DNA from 4 places in the Dehalobacter sp. DCA genome. Region 1 is predicted to be linked to each of the others. Evidence: riboswitches for the same ligand, from Rfam matches in the RefSeq annotation. Region 1 holds a riboswitch; each other region holds the start of a gene.
What was found. Region 1 has a riboswitch for cyclic di-GMP ahead of DHBDCA_RS05175 (glycoside hydrolase family 26 protein). Riboswitches for the same ligand answer to the same signal wherever they lie in the genome.

Region 1 (6,632 bases):
ATAAAACCTGTTGATTCTTCAGGAAGCAAGGGAGTATCGAGAGTTTTTGAAGTAAGCGAGTTAGAAGAAAAAGCTATATACGCATTATCCTTCTCAAGAGCAAAGCGGTTTATCATGGAGGAATACACTGAAAAGTATGGATATCAGGTTGCAGGAGATGGGTTTTCTGTAAATGGACAGTTGGTGTTTCGTTGTTTCGCTAACGAGCATTTTGAGAGCGATTCAAGTAATCCTTATGTTCCGATTGGTGAAAGCTGGCCGTATAATATGCCGCAACGACTTCATGATAAAATACATTGTGAAGTACAGCGCCTGTTGACTTTACTGGACATGAAAGATGGTGCTTATAACTTTGATATTAGAATTGATAGGAATGAAAATATCTATCTCATGGAAGTTGGACCTCGCAATGGGGGGAATTTAATTCCCCAGGTAATTAAATATGCTACCGGAGTAGATCTTACTGATTATACAATAAAAACTGCAATGGGCGTAAATTGTTCAGACTTAAAAATGGTTGAAACCAAAGGCTATTGGTCAAGCTATATGGTGCATTGCAGTCAGAGTGGTGTATTACAAGATATATGGGTTGATGAGAACCTACGTAAAAATATTGTGGAATTTAATATGCAATACAGATCAGGAGATCAAATTTCAGCATTTACTGGATCCAACGGTACATTGGGAACGATGATATTAAAATATGAGTCTCTGGAAGAAATGCTTAGGAAGATGAATTCAATGGACCAGTATGTAAAAGTCAAAGTTAAGGTAAAATAATAAAGATAAAGAAATAGATTATTATTCCAATTAATATTGAAGCATGCTATAATGTATCGGAGTGTAGATTTTATTTTGCTTGGGTGATATTGAAAGGAGTTATAATGAGAAAGCCAATATCTCTGATACTTATTACTGTTCTTGTAACTTTTACTATTTTTCTCTCTTGCCTAAATAACAAAATCAGCTTAGCGGAAACAAATAGAGCTGGAGAGACATCTCTTGTGGCTAATTCCTCTCAATCTGCTGAATCAAACACGTTGTACGGGGCATGGATGGGAACATGGCCCTCTGCAACGGACAGAAATATTGAAAATTACAATATTCTTTCCAATCATCATTGTGGGGTTATTCATTCATTTATCTATTCATATCAGAATATGGATGACTGGGCCGACTTTATGGATTATACGAAAGAACAAGAAGCTATTAACTTACTAACCATTATTTTAGTGAAAAATAATGGAAAGCAATACAGTACCGTCGATATTAATAAAGGAGAACTGGATGCATACTTTACCGAGATTGCCAAGCAACTAAAGAATTGGCAGGACGGCTCTGAGATTTGGTTTCAACCTTTGTATGAGGCAAATGGGTACTGGTTTGGCTGGAATATCGGAAATAGCAAGATTAATACCAATGAAACATACAGAAATGCCTATCAACGTATTGTAACCATATTCCGCGATAATGGAGCAACTAACGTAAAATTTGTGTACAATGTCAATTACCAAAATAATGGGGAAGGGGCCTCCTATATGGGGGCTTATCCCGGTGATAACTTTGTTGATTATGTTTCAATTGACGGATATAACTGGGGAACATCACAGTCTTGGAGCAAATGGCAAACATTTCGGCAAACATTTGATGCTGCTTACACTGCACTGACAAAGGGCTCAAACAAACCGGTAATTATTACTGAAGTAGCTTCAACAGAAAAGGGCGGCAGTAAAGCTGACTGGATCACCGATATGAAAAAACAAATTGAGACTGGAGCTTATCCAGAACTGAAAGCTGTAATTTGGTTTAATGACAATGGCAATTCTGAAGAGATGGATTGGACAATTGATACTTCAGAGTCTTCATTAGCCGCTTATCAAGAATAATAAAAATTATTTAGTAAATATATTGACAATAATAAAATGATATGACAAAATATAATCAGATGATTGTCGAATAAAAAGCTATTACTGACAATGGCAAACTTGCTGAAAAGCAAGGACGCAAAACTAAAGGGCCTGTAAAATGGCAGCCAGTTACCAAAAGTAGTTTTTTGTTGTTTGAAAAATGAAATTGGAGGTAATCATTTAAGTCTTTAGGTAAAATACGGCCGACGATTACCTGAGACAATAAAGCACTCTCAAACGATAAAGGCAAACCTGTCGAAAGGCAGAGACGCAAAGCTAAAGGGCCTGTAAAATGGCAGCCAGCTACCGAAAGGAGTTTTTTTAATGAAAAAGTTTATATCTGTATTTCTATTATTTACCTTTATGTTTTTAGCACTTTATACACCTACTGCTGATGCCGCAGCAGCAAGGAAGGCTAGAACACCGGGAACAGCAACGGCATCGACAACGGTAATGACTGGAGCCTGGCTGGGAGAATGGGCTTCGTCGGGAAATACAGCTATTCAGGATTTTAACGCACTGGCTAACCATCGCAGTGAAGTAATTCACACTTTTGTTTATTCAACACAGGATGTGAGCCAATGGGAAGATTTTATGGATGCCGCTAAAAGTGAAGGCGCAATTAACTTGATCACCCTGCAATTGAAGAAAGATGATATGACAGATTACAATACTGTTGAGATAAACAATGGCAAGTTGGATGAATACTTCGCCACAATTGCCCAGCAGTTTAAATCTTGGCAAAATGGTACGGAAGTTTGGCTTCGTCCGCTGCACGAGGTTAACGGAGATTGGTATGGTTGGTGTGTTGGAAATAGCAACGTAAATACCAATGCTTCGTACAAGAGCGCATACCAAAGGATCGTAAAAATATTCCGTGCAAACGGTGCAACAAATGTTAAGTTCGTGTATAACGTAAATTATCAAAATAAAGGAAGCGCCACTTATATGGGAGCATATCCTGGTAACAATTATGTGGACTATGTTTCTGTGGATGGATATAACTGGGGAACATCTCAGCAGTGGAGCAGTTGGCAAACTTTCAGACAAGTGTTTGATGCGCCTTATAAGGCATTAGCAAGCGGTTCTACGAAGCCGATAATCATTGCAGAAATTGGTTCGTCTGAGCAAGGTGGTAGTAAAGCTGCATGGATTACGGATATGAAGGCTCAGATTAAGGCAGGAGTGTATCCTAGACTTAAGGCAAATATTTGGTTTAATGACAATTATGATATGGATTGTGCGATCGATACTTCGGAATTTTCACTTGCAGCTTTTCGAGGATAAGAAGACTGAAGACGGCCAGAAGATAACAAGGATTATCCCTCTAATCTTCTGGCCTTTATACCATAAAATTTAGAAATAAATTATTTTTTTTGCTAAGCAAAAGAAATAAAGGGAAATCCAATTATTTATGGAATTTTATCCTATTACACCTTTTTTACGTTACATCTTTCCATACAATATAATCATCAAACCATAAGATAGTGAGAGAGGATGGATAGAGTGGATTTCCAAAGTGTATTTTTTTCTATGATAAGAAAATGGTGGTTAATTGTACTACTGGTAGCCGTAGGCGGGGGAGCCGGTTATCTGACCAGTCAATTAACAAAACCGATCTATGAAGCTGATACAAAACTATATATTCAAATTGATCAAGGTATGATGAATGAATCCTTCGTAGAGCAATATTCAAAAATCTTATCCAGCAGGACGATTACATCGGTAATAACTAATGATATTAAAAGATACGATATAGACGAGATACAACTTATGTCTATGATAACGATTGAGATTGAAAAAGATTCTAATGTATTTACCATTAAAGCTCAAAATTCCAGCCCATATATCGCTGCTACTGTAGCTAATGTCACTTCGCAAGTATTTATGGATCAAATTAATAAGATCGCAAATATTAATGCGGTTGCCATTTTAGATAAAGCGCAGGTTCCTAAGGATCCGTTATCGAATCATATGCCTGTAAAGACACTTCTTGGAATCTTCTTAGGATTAATTCTTTCGATTAGTATAATTTATTTAATTGAGTATTTTGATACATCGATTCGTTCAGCAAAGGATATCGAAGAGGAACTTAACCTTTATGTAATCGGTTTGATTCCAGAACACGATATCCGCTAAGGAGGGATAAATACTCAATGAAAACGTTTAACGTTTATAATAACAAAAATCAGGCTGTTCGCGATGCATTTGAAATGCTGGCAGCGAATATATATATTCAAAAAACTGATAAAAAATTAAAAAATTGTTGTGACAAGCCATAACCCGGGTGAAGGAAAAACTTCTTTGGCTATTGGACTCTCGGTAGCAATGGCAAACTCAGGTTGGAGAGTATTACTGATAGATGCGGACATGCGAAAGCCAGTCGCTGCAAAGAGACTGAGTGAAGATACACAGCCGGGCCTTTCCGATTATTTGACCGGAAGGATTGATCTGAAAGATATAATTCGTGAAACAAATATTACGAACTTCTATTTTGTATCTTGCGGCAGTGATATTCTAAATCCAATTGGGCTTTTAAGTTCTGCCCGCTTTGAAGAGATCATGCAGAAACTGCATGAAGCGTATGATTTTGTGCTCTTCGATACTCCTGCGTTAGCAAGCGTTGTTGACGGTGCGATGGTAGCTTCCAAAGTGGATGCATCTTTACTAATTGTAAAAATGGGTTCTACAAAATTACCTGATTTGAAACGGGCAAAAGAACAGCTTCAGAACTTTAATTCCTGTATTTTAGGTGTTGTACTGAACAAAGTTAAAAAGCGTGACTATAAATTGCATTATGGTTCTTATGATTATTTTTTCAAGTCGGAACGGTTTTTTAAGAATAAAAAAGCTGGACATATCAAACTTAGCAACCGAGTAAAATAACCTTTACAAAAATTGACTTTTAATTGGGATCAGGAGGGATGAAAATGAAAATAAAAAAGGCCGTCATTCCTGCAGCGGGACTCGGTACAAGATTTCTGCCAGCGACCAAAGCACTGCCAAAAGAAATGCTGCCGATTGTTGACAAGCCGACGATTCAGTATATTGTTGAAGAAGCCATTGACTCAGGAATAGAAGACATTCTTATTATTACAGGAAGAGGCAAGTGGCCGATCGTTGACTACTTTGACCATTCACCGGAGCTGGAGATATATCTGGAGAGCAGAGGACAGCTAGATCTTCTGGAAAAAATCAAGAATCTTTCCAATATGGCTAACATTCACTATATCCGTCAGAATAAACCGCTTGGTCTTGGGCATGCTATTTATTCTGCCAAGTCTTTCGTAGGACAAGAGCCCTTTGCAGTTTTACTTGGCGATGATGTTATCAAAGCTAAGATTCCGGCAACCCAGCAACTAATAAATGTTGCTGAAAGAACTTCCTGCAGTGTGATTGGAATTCAGGAAGTGCTCAAAAGTGACGTGCATAAATATGGAATCGTAGACCCGCTTGATCATATTGGCGATGTTTGGAGAGTAAAGGATCTTGTTGAAAAACCGGCTGTTACAGAAGCACCTTCCAGATTAGCGATCATGGGCCGATATGTGATTAATCCCTCAATATTTAAAAATTTAGAGAGAATTGAGCCTGGAGCTGGAGGAGAAATCCAACTAACAGACGCACTAAAAGCTCAAGGCAAGGATGAACCGGTTTACGCCTGCCGTTTTGAAGGAAAAAGATATGATGTAGGTGATAAGATTGGTTACTTAAAAGCTACAGTAGAATTTGCGTTAGAATCTCCAGATCTTGGATATCAATTTGGGCAGTATCTTGAGGAATTGTATCTTGAAAGAAGTAAAGTTAAGCAAAGGGAAGCTAAGAAGAGAGGCGGTATTGCTGCTTCCTAAGGTGAGCCAACTATTAATGTAAATTATCCTCAAGAAGAAATAGGATGCAAAGACACTTTAGTCTTTGCATCTTTGGCTCTATGTAAAATATTGGGGTGAACCTCTAAACAAGAGTGACTCTAACCGTTATGATGTTGATAATAGTTCTTAGACTGTTATCAGTATTTTTTTGAGCTAAGCTGAGGTTGACGACATGGTGCCATCTGCTTTTCGGCTGTTGTGCCATCCATGGGTGCGCCACGAGGTGTCCTGGAATAACTGCATTACAAACACCCTTTGTCAGTTCGGCCGATGGTGATCAGTTTTCCGGCGATTACTTTGAAATCATTGATCATACAAATTATACACCCTTTATACTGCGACCGGTGTCGAATCCTGAAGTGCAGCGTTATTGGTTGCAGGTGTTTGATGATTTACCAGCTTGTCAACGGTATCGACCAAAACTTCCAGATCAAAAGGTTTACTCAGCAACCCCTGAAACTGATCTTTATCAGGCAAATTTTCTGCATTAGGGATTGAAGCCGTAATAATGACTGCAGGGATACTGCAAAGCTTTTTATCATTACGCATTTTCTGGATAAAATCTCTGCCATCCATTTCTCTCATGATCAAATCAGTAAGGACTAAATCAGGAATAAAACCGGTGTACATCAGGTACAGACCTTCCATGGCGCTTTTCCGCACTTCAACCTGATGTCCTTCATCGGTTAACACGGTTTGAATAACCATTCCAATAACGGGGTTATCTTCAACGACCAATATTTTATTCATGTGTCAATCCTCCAAATTAATATGGATTAGGACTAATTTCAGTATAACACCGGGATTGAGCGAATAGTGTCGAGTCGTGTTTCCTTAATCAGACTAACATGGA
Region 2 (5,994 bases), 1.1 Mb from region 1:
AGGATAAGGCGCTTTCCCTGGATAATATCAAACGGGCAATCAACTATATTAAAGCGCATAAAGAAGTCAGGGATGTGCTTTTGTCGGGCGGGGATCCATTGTGTCTCTCTGATGACAAGCTGGAAGCAATTATAAAATTAATTCGGGAAATTAAACACGTGGAAATAATTCGCATAGGCACTAGAACACCGGTTGTCATGCCTCAGAGAATCACTGATAAGCTCTGCACAATGCTGAAAAAATACCATCCTATTTGGCTGAATACGCACTTTAACCACCCCAAAGAACTGACAGCTGAGGCCAGGGAAGCATGCGGAAAATTGGCTGATGCCGGAATACCTCTTGGCAACCAGTCAGTGCTTTTAAAAGGTATTAATGATTGCCCCTATATTATGCGCGATTTGGTGCAAAACCTTGTTAGATCCAGAATCAGACCATATTACCTTTATCAGTGTGACCTTTCAGAAGGAATAGAGCATTTCAGAACTTCGGTTTCCGTGGGGATAGAAATCATAGAAATGCTGCGGGGACATACCTCGGGTCTAGCTATTCCACAGTTTGTTGTGGATGCGCCGGGGGGCGGTGGTAAGATCCCGGTTAATCCGCAATATTTGATTTCATATTCTCCGGAAAAGGTCATTCTTAGAAATTTTGAAGGTGTAATTTGTACGTATACCGAGCCTGAGGATAAAACGCACCAGTGCCAAAAATGCGGCACGTGCGGTAAATTCAAGAATAAAGAATACCGTGGATTAGAAAAGTTATACAGAGGTGAACAAGTATGTTTGATCCCAAGCACAAACGTAAGACTCAACAAGAGGGAGGGGTTTCATGAATACAGATCAAGATAACTTCAAGAATCAATATATTAATATTTCAGATATAGACATATACGTAGATTATCACAATAAAAGGCTTAAAATATTGAGTCATTCTCTTCTGTCTGAGTTGATAATCAAAGAGATTGTTGATTATGCCAAAAAAGAAAACCTGGGTAAAATTATCGTGAATTGTCATAAACATCAGATAAATATCTTTGAGGAATGCGGGTTTGTAGCAGAGGGGGTTATCGACGGTTTTTTTCAGGGAGAGGATGCAACTTGTATGTCGCTTTTTCTTGACAAAAGACGCGAAAATTCACTCTATGAGGAGAAAGAAAACAGAATTATTGACTATTGCGTTAAGAATACCAATAGATTCGAGCTGACTAAGAATAAAAACTATACAATGAGGCAGGCCGTGCCGGACGATATTCCCCAGATGATTCAGCTTTTTCAAGCGGTATTTGAAACCTATCCAACACCAATTTTTAGCAGAGAGTATCTTCAAAAAGTCATGCGGGATCATGTTTTGTTTATGGTGGCGGAAGAAGAAAGGAAGATTATCAGTATTGCTTCGGCAGATCTGGACAAACAGCACATGAACGCTGAAATAACGGATTGTGCCACTTATCCGAAATATCAAGGCAGAAACATAGTAAGTGAACTGATATTCCAACTGGAAACGCACTTGAAACATAATGGCTTTGCTACAGTATATAGCCTTTCAAGAGCGAACAATCTTGGAATCAATCGGTCTTTAAGCAAGCTGGGGTATATGTATAGAGGAAGGCTTATCAACAACTGCAATATTTGCGGTGGTTTTGAAGATATGAATATTTGGATAAAATCATTAAATTAAGTAAATTATTGGACATTAACCTGTCATTGAAACCATCAATAACTGGCAAATGTCCTTTATTCATAAGTTTTATGATCTATAATGAGGAATTAGCTTGACCACGAAGGTTTGAGCATTACTTTATTTTTGGTATAATTACTAATGAGATATTTCGGTATTAAAAGTAAGTAGGAGGTTTTCTAATGGAAGAATGGAAAAGACAGATACTTGACGCGGTTAAATTCGGACGTGCAAGTTTAGCAAATGAATATGCCCGGGCAGCAATACAAAATCCAGAGAATAAGATTTCTTTTGGGGAATTTAGGTGTGGTAAAAAATACTATATGGGAGTTATCGCTAAAAACAATGTTGAGGCTCATTTATTATATCCCGACCCGAAGAACCGGCTCGAACTTGATACTGGTGATGTAATCGCAGTTAAATATGGCGATTTGTATATAGTAGGAATATTTACGCTTTCAGACGATGAGATTGGGATAAAGACGTTGACGAGTGTGGATTGTCAAGGGGAAGAAGATTTTGTTCAATTACGTAATGGTGGAGCTAACCATGTCGCTTTTCTTTTCCATGTTCCAAAGGATGAGAGCTAGCCTGATTTGCTAAAGGATCATATTAAAAAGCAAAATACTTAAGATAAATACCTGGACACTTCAGCATAAAATGGATATATTCAGGGTATTCAAAAGAAGAATTATTTGTTATAATATAAAAGCTTAAGCAAAAATGACAATATAAAGTTGTACGAGTTGGTGTAAACTTCGTGAAAGTGAAGGACGCTAAAGCTATGGGTCTAAGGCTGCTTGTAAGTGGCTATGATTGCCAGGCTGCAAGTAATTGAACTTCTTGGGGGGGAGTAGTTCCATTTTGGATTACTCTCTTTTTTATGTCTTTTATTTTCACTTGGGAGGATGATACATATGAAACAAATAGGCATCGGACAAGCATTCAGAGCAAATTTTCTGGGTCACGCTCCGGACTGGTACAAAAGAACGATTCTTGCTTTTTTGGTGTTGAACCCTATTTTAATGTATACCGCCGGTATGTATGTTACAGGTTGGGTGTTGATTGTCGAATTCATTTTTACCCTGGCGATGGCGCTGAAATGTTATCCGCTTCCTGCCGGTGGACTTCTGGCGATCGAAGCCGTTGTGCTCGGACTTACGAACACGCAAACAGTCTATGCCGAAGTTGAAACGAACCTGCCGGTTATTCTTCTTCTGATGTTCATGGTCGCCGGTATCTATTTTATGAAAGAAGGTCTTGTGTACCTGTTTTCCAAGCTCCTTACGAAAGTACACTCTAAAGTCGCGATTTCATTCCTGTTCGCTGTACTGGGTGCGGTTCTTTCCGCATTTCTGGATGCGTTGACCGTAACGGCGGTGATTATCGCCGTGGCGTATGGTTTCTATAACATCTTCCACAAGTTTGCTTCCAGCGAAAAAGTATACGAAAAGTATGACATTAATCACGATCATAGTGTTGATGAGAAACTTCATGAGGATCTGGACGAGTTTCGTGGTTTTCTGCGTAATCTTATGATGCATGGCGCTGTGGGCACTGCGCTGGGCGGTGCAATAACACTGGTTGGTGAACCGCAGAACCTGTTGATTGGCTCCATTATGGAATGGGACTTCGTAGATTTCTTTATACAATGCGCCCCGGTGTCTATCCCGGTATTGATCGTTGGTCTTCTGACCACCATTATCCTTGAAGTTACCAAGTTCTGGGGGTACGGCTACCAGCTTCCTGAGTCTGTGCGAAAGGTTATGGAAGAGGATGTAAAAGTCAAAGATGCTGCCAGGAATATGCGTGGACGTGTACGCCTGATTGTTATGGCTTTGTGTGGCGTTCTGCTGATCTTCTCCCTGGCGCTGCACCTGGCGGAAGTTGGTCTTATTGGTCTGATGATTATTATCCTGCTTACCGCTTTCAATGGGGTTACGGAAGAAAAGCATATCGGTCATGCGTTTGAAGAAGCGCTGCCGTTTACTGCGTTGCTGGTCGTATTTTTCGCCGTCGTTGCGGTTATTCATGACCAGCATTTGTTTACGCCGATTATTCAATGGGTACTGAACATGGAAGGGCAAAATCAGCTTGTCGCTTTTTTTGCGGCCAACGGTGTCCTTTCAGCAATCAGTGATAACGTTTTTGTTGCTACGGTATATATGACTGAAACACAGCAAGCATTTGAAGCCGGAGGTATTGCGCTGGAGCAGTACAACAAGCTGGCAGTTGCCATTAATATGGGTACAAATATCCCTTCAGTTGCCACACCAAACGGTCAGGCGGCGTTTCTGTTCATCCTGACTTCCGCTTTAGCTCCGCTGATTCGTCTGTCTTACCTAGAAATGGTAAAACTGGCTCTGCCTTACGCTGTCGTTATGACTCTTACGGGCCTGCTGGCAACAATGTACCTGTTGTAATACCTTCTTCAGGTTCTTCTTTAGTTGTAAGCAAGAGCAGAGCAGATAATTGTATTCTTCCAATTCCATATAGCATGTTTTCGGCGCTTGACACAAATGACAATATGCAATATTCCTTCGTTAGTCAGAGTTGTCGTAAGCTCTTGGTAAATCGCATGGAATATTAATTAAAACGTGTTGAAGCGACCATGCTGGTACGTAATCAGAAGTTGACTTTTGGGGTGGGAAGTCGTTTATTGAGACTTTTCACTTTTGTTTTTATAAAAAATACCTTGCGGGTGTACGAACAATTGGACAAAATGAAAGAAAGTAAATTAAAATATTAAATAGGTCTATCTTTAATCTAAAAGTGGAGGAACAAGATGTCACATAATACTCAAGTTATCGTTGCAGCGGTAATTTTTTTGACCACCTATGCTTTTATAATAAGCGAGAAAATACATAGAACGGTGGTCGCTTTGGTCGGGAGTGCCCTTGTCATTTTAATAGGCATTCTAAACCAAGAGGAAGCGATTGAAGCAATTGATTTTAACACCATAGGATTACTCATTGGGATGATGATCATCGTCGGCATTACCCGTCGAACAGGTGTGTTCGAATTCCTGGCCTTAAAAGCGGCGAAGCTAGCAAAGGGAGACCCGTGGCTAATTATGCTGTTCCTGGCAATTCTGACAGCAATCGCATCTGCGTTTCTGGATAATGTGACGACGGTAATGCTTATGGTCCCTGTTACATTTTCGATAACTGAAAAACTGGATATAAATCCTATTCCATTTTTGCTTACGCAAGTTATTGCCTCAAATATTGGAGGAACAGCTACGCTAATTGGTGATCCGCCGAACATCATGATCGGCAGTGCCACAGGCCTTACCTTTGTCGATTTTATCCTTAACCTGGGTGGGGTTATTGTTATAATTTTCGTTGCGACGATGGTTGCTCTGAAATATATTTATCGGAAATCATTACGTGTGGATGATGATAAAAAAGTAATAATTATGTCCTTGGATGAAAGTCAAGCGATCAAGGATCACTTTCTTTTGCGCAAATGCTTAATTGTGCTTGCTGTTACAATAATAGGTTTTATGCTGCATGGTATGTTACATCTGGAATCCGCGACGATCGCGTTGGCTGGCGCCAGTCTTTTGTTATTAATCACCCGTGAGGAGCCGGAAGATATCCTTTTGTCAGTCGAATGGCCAACTATCTTTTTCTTTGCCGGACTGTTTGTACTGGTCGGGGCTTTAGGGCATGTAGGGATTATTGAATGGATTGCGAAAAAGGCACTGGATGCTACCGGTGGTTCGTTGCCATTAACAACGATGTCCGTTCTGTGGTTGTCTGCGATTGCTTCAGCGTTTGTAGATAACATCCCCTTTGTTGCCACTATGATTCCTTTGATTCAAAAGATAGGGGAAATGGGCGGGATAGAAAACCTAAGACCGCTATGGTGGGCTCTTTCATTAGGGGCTTGTTTGGGAGGAAATGGGACTTTAATCGGGGCATCCGCTAATGTGATCGTTGCTGGGCTGGCGGAAAAGCAAGGTTTTTCAATTACGTTCAAAATGTTCTTTAAACTGGGTTTTCCTTTAATGTTACTCTCGGTGGTAATAGCCTCAGTGTATGTCTACTTAGTTTACTTGTTTTAAACACAAAATTATCCAGCTATTTTTTCTATCGATGTCATCACCTGGAGATAATGGTTACTTCAGGTTAGGAAGTATGTTTAGGACAATGGGTTCCTTTTTAGCTCAGTTACTATAGGATTTTACCAAAAATATTTATGTCGTCGAAAAAGAGCCTTCCTCATTATGCAGGTCGCCTATAGCTAAGTCATAAATTTAACTTATAATAGTGCTGATGGCAATCAGTTATATTTTTACGACAACAAGGT
Region 3 (6,632 bases), 250 kb from region 1:
GCCGTTATAGTGTTTATCTCAAAGATGAGAAGCCATTTCTCGCACCATTACCGTCTGCCCCTTATGAACTTGCACAATGGAAAAAGCTCACTGTGCAGTTCAATTATCATATTTCTGTGGAGAAGATGCAATACTCAGTCCCCCACGAATATATCAAGCAGGAAGTCGATGTGCGCATCACTCGAAGTGTCATTGAAGTGTTTTTTAAGAATAACCGTCTCACTTCCCATAAACGTCTTTATGGGCGCCCTGGTCAATATAGTACCATCGAGGCCCATATGCCAGAGGAGCACCAGAAATATTTACAGTGGAATGGGCAACGTTTTATCGAATGGGCCGAAAAGATCGGCACCAGTACTGCCATTACCATTAAGTCAATCCTTGCCTCCTATAAGATCGAACAACAGGGTTACAAATCGTGTATGGGACTTCTCAAGCTGGCGGACAAATATTCCGTTGATCGACTGGAAGTCGCTTGCCAAAGAGCTTTATCCTATACACCTCATCCCAGCTATAAGAGTGTGAAGAATATCTTGACCACAGGTCAGGATAAGCTTCCACCCAATGAACCCTCTGGAAAACAAAAACAAAATCGGTCAAATCCCGATGCTTACGGGTATACTCGTGGCGCGGACTATTATGGGAGGTAAGGATTATGACCAATGAAGTGACGATCAATAAACTGATTGAAATGCGCTTGTCCGCAATGGCTGATGCTTATCGTAACCAGTTAGCGGATACATCGATGAGTAATATATCCTTTGAAGACCGAATGGGACTTCTTGTGGATATGGAATATACCAGTCGTAAAAACAACCGACTGCATCGGCTGATCAAGAATGCTACCTTCGATCAACCTCAGGGTTGCATCGCCGATATCAATTATCATTCGGGCAGGAAATTAAATAAATCACTTATCGAACGGCTGGCCTCCTGTGAATATATCACAGAAAAGCACAATGTTATCATTTTGGGAGCGACCGGGTCCGGTAAATCCTATCTGGCCTGTGCACTCGGCATGGAAGCTTGCAAACACTATTACACCACGAAGTATATACGGCTTCCCGAGTTACTTTCTGAACTGGCCATTGCCAAAGGAGAGGGTGTGTTCAAAAAAGTCATCAATCAATATGCGAAATATCGGCTTCTCATCATCGACGAATGGCTGCTTGTCAAGCTAACCGAAAACGAAGCTAGGGACTTACTGGAGATCATCCATGCCCGTCATAAAAAAGCATCCACAATATTTTGTTCTCAGTTTGCACCAGCAGGATGGTTTAACAAGATTGAAGAAGCCACTTTGGCTGACGCCATCCTTGACCGGATTGTTCATGATTCCTATACCATAGAGATTCAGTATGTGGATAAGGAACATGACAAATCCATGCGGGAAGTGTATGGAATAAAGAACGTGGGTTAGAACGAATCACTAAGGTTCCGTCACGGAACCATTGGAACATCCGTCCGGAATGGTTGGAACCAACCTTCCGGACAGGGTGGAACTTTCAACCGTAATATTCAGAAATGCTAGTTGAATTGAACATTGCTTCTAAGGACGATCTTGCCCAACTAGAAGAACGTATTAAAAAAATTTGAGACCGGAGAAGAAAGTAAATAGAGAATAAAGGATAAGGAGCCTGTACAATTCGGGCTCCTTATCTCTAGGAAGGGATTTGTGTGATTAGAAAGAGAATACGTCATCTGGGTCGCTATAAAGAAGTTGCTGGAGTTTTAGCTCGTAACGGTTTTGGGTTTATTTTTGTAGAAACAGGTTTATCTGATTTGGTGCCTTTTTCAAGTAGATTTATGCCGAAATTGGAAACTGGAACAGGTGACTTAAAGTCGGTTGGACAGCGAATTCGGAAAGTGATTGAAGAATTAGGTCCAACGTTTATTAAAATGGGACAAATTGCAAGTACGCGTCCTGATGTTGTTCCTACAGGAATAATTGCTGAACTGGAAAAGTTACAAGATAATGTACCGTCATTTCCTTTTAACGAGGTTCGCGAAATTATTCAAGAAGAACTAGGAATTCAGATCGAAAAGATTTTTATTAATTTTGAGGAAATACCATTAGCGGCAGCTTCGATTGGGCAGGTCCATCGTGCTGTATTAATTAGTGGGGAAACGGTAGCTGTTAAAGTTCAACGTCCACATGTTTCAACAATAATTGAAACTGATCTGGAAATTCTTATGGATATAGCGGGCCTTGCTGAGCAACGATTAGATTGGGCAGAAAGGTATCAGATTGCGGAAATTATAGATGAATTTGCCAAATCACTTCGTGCTGAGCTGGATTATACAATAGAAGCAAAGAATGCTGAAAAAATGACTCGCCAATTTTCAAATAATGCCAAGATTAGGATTCCGAAAATCTATGAGGATTACTCTGCGAAAAAAGTACTGACCATGGAATATATTCAAGGTACGAAGTTAAGCCGAACCGAACGATTAATCGAATTAGAATATGACACTTCCGAAATTGCAAAACAGATTGTCGAAGCAATTCTTCAACAAATTCTAATTGATGGCTTTTTTCATGGTGATCCTCATCCAGGTAATATTCTTGTTTTAACAGATCAGGTCATTACTTTTTTAGATTTTGGAATGGTTGGACGGCTGACACCTCAAATGAAATATCATTTTGCATCGTTAGTTATTGGCATGGTCCGAAAAAATACAGATGAGATAATTCGAGTAATCTTAAATATGGGGATTGCCCCCAGTGATATAAACATCTCTCGCTTGCACAGTGATGTCGATGCTTTAAAAGACAAATATCTGGACATTGCCTTAAGTCAAGTTAGCCTGGGTCAGGCGGTTAACGAACTATTTACTGTTGCTTTTAATCATCGAATTAGAATACCATCGGATTTGACTCTTTTGGGAAAATCGCTTCTCACGCTTGAAGGCAGCGTAGAGAAACTTGCACCTGAATTAAGCGTAATGGATATTGCTCGGCCTTTCGGATATAAGTTGTTAAAAGAGCGTTACCGGATTAGTTCAATTACCAAAACAGCTTTTGAAAAACTCAACGAATATGTAGATATTCTTTTGGACTTACCGAAGCTTATTAAGGAAATATCACATGATTTAAAAGACGGTAATATGAGGGTTGAAGTTAGGGTTCCGGAAATCAGTTTGATTTTAAAAAAATTAGATCGAATCAGTAATCAATTATCTTTTAGCATAGTAATGTTGTCTTTCAGTATTTTAATGATGGGTATAATTATCGCGTCGGCTTTAGGGGAACGACTGTTTATTTGGCATTTTTCGGTGGTAGATTTAGGATTTATGCTAGCATCTTTAATGTTCGTTTGGCTACTAGTTTCTATTCTAAGGTCCGGAAGGTTTTAGATAACAGCATAAAATTCATACTTACTTAGTGTATAAAAGATAATCAGGGTAAGGTTAAATAGTCCTTGGTAGAAAACCCTAGGTTACCATCGTTAAGATATATGCTTAAAAGCATCAGTCATTCAAAAGCCCCTCTTACAGTGATACATTGAGAAGGGCTTTCGCGTTATCATTTTTTTATCATCGTTCAACAATAATAAACCGTCCTTGTCATAGGCGACCACGCAGGCACATAGACTTTAGTGTCAGCCATGTCTGTATCCTTCCTCAGAAAGAACGGTTATCTGATCAAGAAATCTGAGCGTGGTGTATAAGCTGTATTAAACGAGTAGCCTCTTGAATTCATGTCTCCCATCTTTATCAGCATGAGGTTAATATCTGTGTTCATCATGGCTGCAATCTGGACAACGTCATAACCTTCACAGGCATACTTATGAACCTCATCATCGGGAAGAAGCAGTGAAGCTGCAAATAAATTGGCTTCGTACTCTGGACGCGTATTCATGGAATAAAGAACGTATTCACGGAAAGGACTGTCATCGGCAAGATTCCGATGATGTGCGTCATGGCCGAGCTCATGGGCGCATACCAAAGTCTGCACCTGTTCCGGCAAGTTACCATTCAAAAAGATGAAGCGGTTGCGCTGAATCACGCGGTAAAGCCCTTTCAGTTTAGTGAAGTCATTGCGGAACAGAACCTCAATGCCCAGCTCGTCTGCTATGGCAAAAGGATCACGCGTTCCGAAGCGCTTGATATATTTTTCAGCTGATTTATAAATATGCGCCTTGTTCAATGAATTCACCCCCTATGCTAATTCTATCACAGCAGCAGTCCAAAAAAACGGACTACTCCTTGTCTGCATTGCGGTACTTTTTCGGCGTGTACTTTTTGTTTTTCTCCTTGGCTATCCAATAAGCGTCGGTGATTGCCCTCATAACGGCATCCAAATCCTCGTCATCCATGTCGCCTCCGGCAAAAAGGCCGCTGACCTCTGTGATGAGCTGCTGAGCGTGCTTCTTTCCACGGTAGCCGTATTTTTCTCCGGCAGCATTTATAAACTCCTCATTCTCGGTTAGAAGATAATTCATCTCAACACCTAAAACTGCAGCAAGCTTCCCGTATACCTCGCGTTTCTTGGGATAGCAATCTCCGTTTTCATAGCTGACCATTGTTCGCAGAGATACTCCGACCGCCTGCGCCAGTTCCGCCTGCGTCATGTCTTTTGCGACGCGGGCATTTTTTATTTTTTCTCCGAATTTCATGTAGACCGCCCTCCTATAATAAGCAGGTAAGTTTCATATTGTATATTGACAAGTGAAAGTAAATTGCATATAATTCAAATATGCAGATAACATGCACATTTATAATAATTCATGTTGCACATAGTGTCAAGAGTTATTTCTTCTGTGAAAACGATTGAACCAACGGATTGCCGGAAAATTACCGTCTGCAAAGCGCATGACGGCTTTAATTACTCTGACAGCTAAATGTAAATAAAGTTAAGGGCAAACCTGTCTAAAGGCAGGGACGCAAAGCCGAGGGTCTAAAGCGTTTGCCGCGCTATGACAGCCTGGCTGCCGATCTTTGCGAATGCCTGCCCTTTTTAAGAGCAGGCGTTTGTATTGATAGAGAAAATAATGCAGGAGGGTACGAGATGGTGAAAAAGATAATGCTCAAATGTCCGAATTGCGGACGCCGAATTGCTGATTACAGCGGAAATGCTGAGGCACTGGCCCTGTTAGCTGAAACGAGTGAGGCTGAAAGTGATGTTGTAAACGTAAAGTGTCATCTATGCAAGTCTCAGGTTTCAATTTTGCTGGACAATAACGAGGTCTATAAGAGTAAGAAGTTCTCAGACCTCAAGCTATAAGGCAGACTGCACAATCAAATAAATGAACTTATGATATTCGATTCCAGCGCTTGACGCTATCCTCCCCTTGTAAAGCGGAGTGATTATAAAGGTGCCGGCCGGGCCTGACGAGTAGCACTATTGCTATGCGTCAGGCCCGGCCGGTTCTGCATTCAGAAGAAGCTGCTCGTTTGGCTCCCCAGAAAGGAGCAAAACCAGTGGCTTTTATTTTATGCAATAACAAAACAGCGGTTCGCTGCCGATCTCCTCCGCTTGTTCTTCATTTCCGGATTTTCAGATTCACGAAATGGAGGACAAGCTTATGAATAGCCATGATAAAAAATATACCCTGCTGGTCAGAGGGACGCGTGTCACAGTGGCCAAGGAGGTCTACAAAGCATATTACCACTGCCGGGACAGAGAGAAATACATGGACAAGCTGGCGGAGGATAACAATATCTCGCTTGAAGGATGCAATGAGAAAGGCATCTCCGTGGAGTACATAATTTCTACTGCAGAGGATTCCATGGAGGATGTAATTGTTCAGCGCGATATGGTTAAAAGGCTTAAACAATGTCTGCTGCAGTTAAATGAAAATGAACGTCAGCTGATTATAGCGCTTTATTACCTCAAAAAAAGTGAGCATCAATTGTCTGCAGAAACTGGTATTCCTCGCATGACCATACACAATCGCAAAAAACGAATATTGAGTCAGCTCAAAAAACTTTTAGAAAAATAAAAGTTTTTTGGTCCAACCCCTCACTTTTTTCCCTAAAGAAGTGAGGGGAATTGTTTATCTCCTGTTGTTCTTTGAAAATATTATATCCGGCAGCATAGATACATGAGCTGTCCAGCCGTGTGAAAAGCGGCAGCGACGTTGACGGGCGCGCCAAGACTGCCTGCGGATGGATTTCATCCGTCGAACCGATGGCATCGAAGGTGACGAGCGGGAACGCCCGGTCATAAAACAGTCCGTGGTGGACTGTTTCGCAATGAAATGGACAGTGATAATGCTACTTCCGCCCAGCCACAGACTCAAGCAATGGGGGCGGCTCGCAGAGATCCTGGGAGAGGTTAAATTCCTATGGCGTTTGCTTAACCGGCAAACCATTTATGCTGCCGCCCTAAGAGCCGTAAGGTTTTTTCGCTTCGGGAAGTAGTGTCGAATAGAAGCGGCAATTCGCAATGAAGAACAAGCAGATTATTTTTGATCTCGGAAACTATGCGGCAGGGCGGTCTTTTTTTCGTCCTGCCGTATCCTTCTGAGATTAAATTCAAAATATCAGGGAGGAAAACGTAATGGAAAAGAAAGTGTTAGCTGAATTGCTAAAGAAGGAGCTAATTATCGGATATGTGTACGGGCTTGACGGAGAGTGTCAGGAATTCTATTTTGAGAAATCCCCGTCCGGCATTGCAAGCTTTATTA
Region 4 (4,470 bases), 1.1 Mb from region 1:
CATTCAATTCTATTTTCCTGTATCAAACCGTAACCCGTTTTAAGGCTGATGCCAAGAATTTTACACATTTGCTTTATATCAAGCACATCGGGGTATCCTTTTAGCATGATTCGGTAGGCTTTTTCTTGCGTTAATTTTTCATTAGCCATAATTAAGCCTCCTCTTGCTTTTATCAGGTCTAAACTTCATAAAAAAATTTTTATATGAAACAATCGTCATTATTTTGATTAGCGCAGCGGGAGAATGCGCCTTCGTTCAGACACGTAGCGCATATCATAAACAGGCGCACCCCTATACTGCACTTCTGTTTTGGTTTATAAGACTATGGTTTTATTCGGCGGACAGCGGTTGACCGTCCTCATAGGAATTTCACCTCTCCCAGGTTCTCTGCAAGCCGCCCCCATTGCGTGATCCTGCTATAGCAGGGCTGTAGCTGGACGGAAGTATCATTATCCCTCTGTATGTGTCATCGCCTTAAATGCTGCCAGCATTTATTTATAGCATGGATATTAATCGCTCGTACCTGACCTAATTCAATCGCAACATCATTTATGCTTCACTAAATCTGATTGTTGAAGGATTGGTGGTTATGGCGTATCTGCTATTTGGCTTTCCTTTTCAGGGCATACAGGGAAAGTACCGAATAAAAACAATTATTTACTTGTCAAAGATCAGTAAGGGGGGAAGAATTTGTCCCTCTAATAACCACTTCATTTTTTAGGCAAAATCGCAGGGCGTTACAGAAAGTTTTTTAAAAACTTTTCGATATTTTTTAGTCCGCGTTCGATGGATTCCCTAACTGCGCTTTCACTAATGCCATCTGCTTTAGCAATGGCGGTTTTGCTTATACCCAAAAAGAAATGAGCATAAACACGTTTTGCTTGCTTTTCCGGCAAACTGTTGATGGCAGTATATAACTCATGATTGGTGACTTTCCTCTCATAAATCTCTTGAGGAGACAAGGAAATGAAAACAATTTCCTGCTCAATACCGTCACCACGGTCGAGAGAGTAATAGGCTTTGTGTCTGTATGTGCGTAATTTGTAAGCATTCTCGCTCAGCTTGAAGCACTTCAGAGAAGAAGCGATTTCATCCGCAACTTCAACAAAAAAGTCAAATTGATAAAATGGGTAATAATCTCGCAAATTAATCCTTTTCATTTTCAGACCTCCGTTTTGATTTTTTCGTAAAAACCAAAACAGAAGGCGGGGAACGGCACCTAACGGATTTAAATAATTTTCTTGAGAAAAAAGAAAATATATAATAATGGCGATTGTAAGCCTTAAGCTGATAAGCAACATGTTTTTGCCAAATAAAAAAGCACGCAGTTTGCTTAAGGCAAATCGCGGGCTTATCCACCGTGACGTTTGTCAAGTAAGATTTATAAAGAACATTATGAAATTCTTCTTTATTTACACCTCAGGAGGGTAATTTTTAACATGCTTCGCAATTAGCAGCACTCCCTTTGCTTGGGGCAAAGAGCAAAGCCATGAAAAAACAACCCTAATCTCAGGGGGTAATGCGACTATACGCAAATAAAAAAACTGCCTCGAAAGGGCAGGATATACCGTAAAACTGTTCGGCAACCAGGCTGTCATAGTGCATTGGCACGTTAGACCCTATGGCTTTGCGTCGCTGTCTTTAGACAACTTTGCCCTTATCTTTTTTATTTAGTTGATGCGTTAAGTTAAAGGAATAAAATACTGTCTTAATTGACATAGAATAATAAATACGCATATTGAGTTCGTATTTGTCATGTTATGTTAAATTATATGATAAACTCTTTTTGCATAAATCTATGTCAAATTGTGTTGTCGAAATAAGCGGATATTGTATAATTGAGTTGTATTTTGAGTTGATCATGGTAAAGGGCAGATACTCCCTGGATGGTCAGTATTCCAGTTCTATTGAAGTTCCCTTTTACTCTCTTAAAACAAAAGTAATGCTTATTGATGAAAATACCCATATATTTCATAATTCGAAACATTATTTACTGGTTCAGTGTCTTTGAAAAATAAGGGTGAACCTATAACCGTGAAATGCATTTTTTATAACTTCCTTTTTCGTTTAAATGAAGCTTCGTCGATCAAGTACACTTAGAAGCTTTAGAATTGATTCATCTGAAGAAAGGTATGATTTGGTTCAAACAAGGAGGGTTTTATCGTTAAGATAAATACACTCAACTAAATGAGCATATAAAGTGTGCGAAACACTAAACCACCCGCTATTTGATTTGACGGGTGGTTTAGTGGTAGTTTAGTGTTTCGCTCCAGAATCACTGCATCTCGTGGTCTAAGTGCCTTATTTGTCCTTAGGACCACAATACGTCATCAGAATTATACTCTCCACGTGTGTTTTGGCATTAAAGAGATACTAATACGCGGAATTACTGCTTTTGAAAAGGGGGCCGCTTTAGGGGGGGAGTGCGAAACTCGTAAATCTTTTCTCAAAACAATTATAAAATACTATCTTAGATTAGGTAGGTTATTTTGCATCCAGCTGTCATAACTTTATTTAACTCATCATTTTGGCAAATTACTAATTGCTTGGTTTGAGCCGATAACGACTAAAATATCGCCTTGTTTAATAAGCGCCTCCGCGCCAGGTGCCGCGATTATTTCTTCTACACTTTTAATGGCTATCACACTTACCTGATATGTTGCCCGCAAATTCAATTTTCCTATGGTCTTATCTACAAATTCCCGGGGAGCATATACTTCTATGATGCTATAATCGGGAGATAACTCAATATATTCTAATAAATCATTGGTGGAAGTGAGATTATGTGCCACCCGTATCCCCATATCGCGTTCCGGATAGATAACCCTGTCCACTCCTATTTTTTCTAAAACCCTGCCATGAAGAGCGTCTTTCGCTTTGGCGACAACTCTCTGTACCCCAAGTTCTTTGAGCAATACAGATACTAAAATATTTGATTGAATATCATCACCAATCCCGACAATGGCGACATCAAAATTGCGAATACCTAACCTTTTTAAAGCCTCTTCGTCTCTGGCATCCAATTGAACCGCCTGGGTTACTTGATTAGCGATATCCTGTATTTCTTTTTCCGAATTATCGATGACTAATACTTCATAACCAAGCTTATACAAGGAAGTAGCCACACTTTTCCCAAAACGTCCGATCCCAATCACCACAAACTGTTTATCCTTTTTCATTTCTCTTGCTCCTATCCAATCATTATTTTTGATTCGGGATATTTTGCTTGATTACCTGGATTGTTACCTTTACCGATGGAAAAAGCGATTGTCAATAAACCAACTCTTCCAACAAACATTGTAAGAATAATTAAGATTTTCCCAAAAAGGGTAAGATCGGAAGTTATTCCCAAGGATAGACCGACCGTCCCGAAAGCAGATACAGTTTCAAACAATAAAGTTATCAAGTCCGCCTCTTCCGTAATCGACAACAACCCAGTAACTAAAATAATCCATATAATAGCCAAGGTCATAATCGCCACTGCCTTCTGGATAACTTCTTTGGGAATAGATCTTCCATGAATGGTTACTTGACTTTTATTTCTGAATATGCTGAAAATCGATAACATGATCGCTACAAAAGTTGTTGTTTTTATCCCTCCCCCGGTCGACCCAGGCGAAGCTCCTATAAACATAAATACTATCATAAGTAGTATCGTTGTATCTTGAAGCGCGGAAATATCTATAGTATTGAATCCGGCAGTACGGGGAGTAACCGATTGAAACAAAGAAGAAAGAATTTTTCCTTGGTACCCAAGATTGCCAAGCGTGTCAGGATTATTAAACTCCAGGAGGAAAAAGAGTATAGCCCCGATTGCAATCAATAACCCCGTCGTCCGGATTACAATCCAGGAATGCAGGCTCATCTTCCTTCCACGTTGGAAATAGACATCTGAAATTACCGAAAACCCAATACCACCTAAGACAATCAAGACCATTACGGTAAGATTTATAACAATATCACGTTGAAACCTCATCAAACTATTTCCAAACAGGTCAAACCCTGCGTTGTTAAAAGCTGACACAGTATGAAATAAAGCGTAATAAAAAGCTTTGCCAACGTTAAAATCGAACGACCACCTTATCGTAAGGATAATGATACCTATAGCTTCGATAAGAAACGCCGCCAGGAAAATATATTTTGCCAGCCTTACAATCCCTTCCAAAGATGACTGATTATAAGCTTCCTGCAGAATCATTCTTTCTTGAAGATTTATTTTTTTCCCCAGAAGGATGGCAAAGAAGGTGGCGAAGGTCATAAAACCAAGACCACCGATCTGAATTAATAAAAGGATGACGATTTGCCCGAAAACAGAAAACACAGATCCGGTGTCTACAACAACCAGGCCTGTAACACAGACAGCTGAGGTTGCTGTAAACAAAGCATCAATAAAAGGTAATCCTTTTCCGTTAACAGTGGCTATAGATAAGCTCAACAACAAAGTTCCGACGAGGATGACAGAAATAAATC

Region 2: linked by a shared signal. The riboswitch ahead of nhaB (sodium/proton antiporter NhaB) and the one ahead of DHBDCA_RS05175 (glycoside hydrolase family 26 protein) in region 1 are both predicted to bind cyclic di-GMP.
Region 3: linked by a shared signal. The riboswitch ahead of DHBDCA_RS06445 (hypothetical protein) and the one ahead of DHBDCA_RS05175 (glycoside hydrolase family 26 protein) in region 1 are both predicted to bind cyclic di-GMP.
Region 4: linked by a shared signal. The riboswitch ahead of DHBDCA_RS00080 (RNA polymerase sigma factor) and the one ahead of DHBDCA_RS05175 (glycoside hydrolase family 26 protein) in region 1 are both predicted to bind cyclic di-GMP.

What each region holds. Positions count from the first base shown of each region.
Region 1 is NC_018866.1:1,101,770-1,108,401, reverse strand. Features, by position in the region: gene DHBDCA_RS05185 (ATP-grasp domain-containing protein) at 1-780, shown strand, start outside; gene DHBDCA_RS05180 (glycoside hydrolase family 26 protein) at 885-1,886, shown strand; cyclic di-GMP riboswitch class I at 1,969-2,044, shown strand; cyclic di-GMP riboswitch class I at 2,143-2,218, shown strand; gene DHBDCA_RS05175 (glycoside hydrolase family 26 protein) at 2,232-3,194, shown strand; gene DHBDCA_RS05170 (YveK family protein) at 3,405-4,046, shown strand; gene DHBDCA_RS15870 (hypothetical protein) at 4,064-4,189, shown strand; gene DHBDCA_RS05165 (tyrosine-protein kinase family protein) at 4,212-4,793, shown strand; gene galU (UTP--glucose-1-phosphate uridylyltransferase GalU) at 4,838-5,758, shown strand; gene DHBDCA_RS05155 (response regulator) at 6,110-6,529, opposite strand.
Region 2 is NC_018866.1:19,130-25,123, reverse strand. Features, by position in the region: gene ablA (lysine 2,3-aminomutase) at 1-851, shown strand, start outside; gene ablB (putative beta-lysine N-acetyltransferase) at 832-1,680, shown strand; gene DHBDCA_RS00105 (hypothetical protein) at 1,863-2,270, shown strand; cyclic di-GMP riboswitch class I at 2,421-2,512, shown strand; gene nhaB (sodium/proton antiporter NhaB) at 2,598-4,103, shown strand; gene DHBDCA_RS00095 (ArsB/NhaD family transporter) at 4,466-5,749, shown strand.
Region 3 is NC_018866.1:1,351,540-1,358,171, reverse strand. Features, by position in the region: gene istA (IS21 family transposase) at 1-650, shown strand, start outside; gene istB (IS21-like element helper ATPase IstB) at 656-1,420, shown strand; gene DHBDCA_RS06460 (ABC1 kinase family protein) at 1,678-3,357, shown strand; gene DHBDCA_RS06455 (ImmA/IrrE family metallo-endopeptidase) at 3,638-4,159, opposite strand; gene DHBDCA_RS06450 (helix-turn-helix transcriptional regulator) at 4,203-4,619, opposite strand; cyclic di-GMP riboswitch class I at 4,852-4,939, shown strand; gene DHBDCA_RS06445 (hypothetical protein) at 5,012-5,227, shown strand; gene DHBDCA_RS06435 (sigma-70 family RNA polymerase sigma factor) at 5,529-5,945, shown strand; gene DHBDCA_RS15565 (recombinase family protein) at 6,506-6,632, shown strand, end outside.
Region 4 is NC_018866.1:14,513-18,982, forward strand. Features, by position in the region: gene DHBDCA_RS00075 (helix-turn-helix domain-containing protein) at 1-149, opposite strand, end outside; gene DHBDCA_RS00080 (RNA polymerase sigma factor) at 738-1,160, opposite strand; cyclic di-GMP riboswitch class I at 1,579-1,666, opposite strand; gene DHBDCA_RS00085 (potassium channel family protein) at 2,523-3,179, opposite strand; gene DHBDCA_RS00090 (TrkH family potassium uptake protein) at 3,191-4,470, opposite strand, start outside.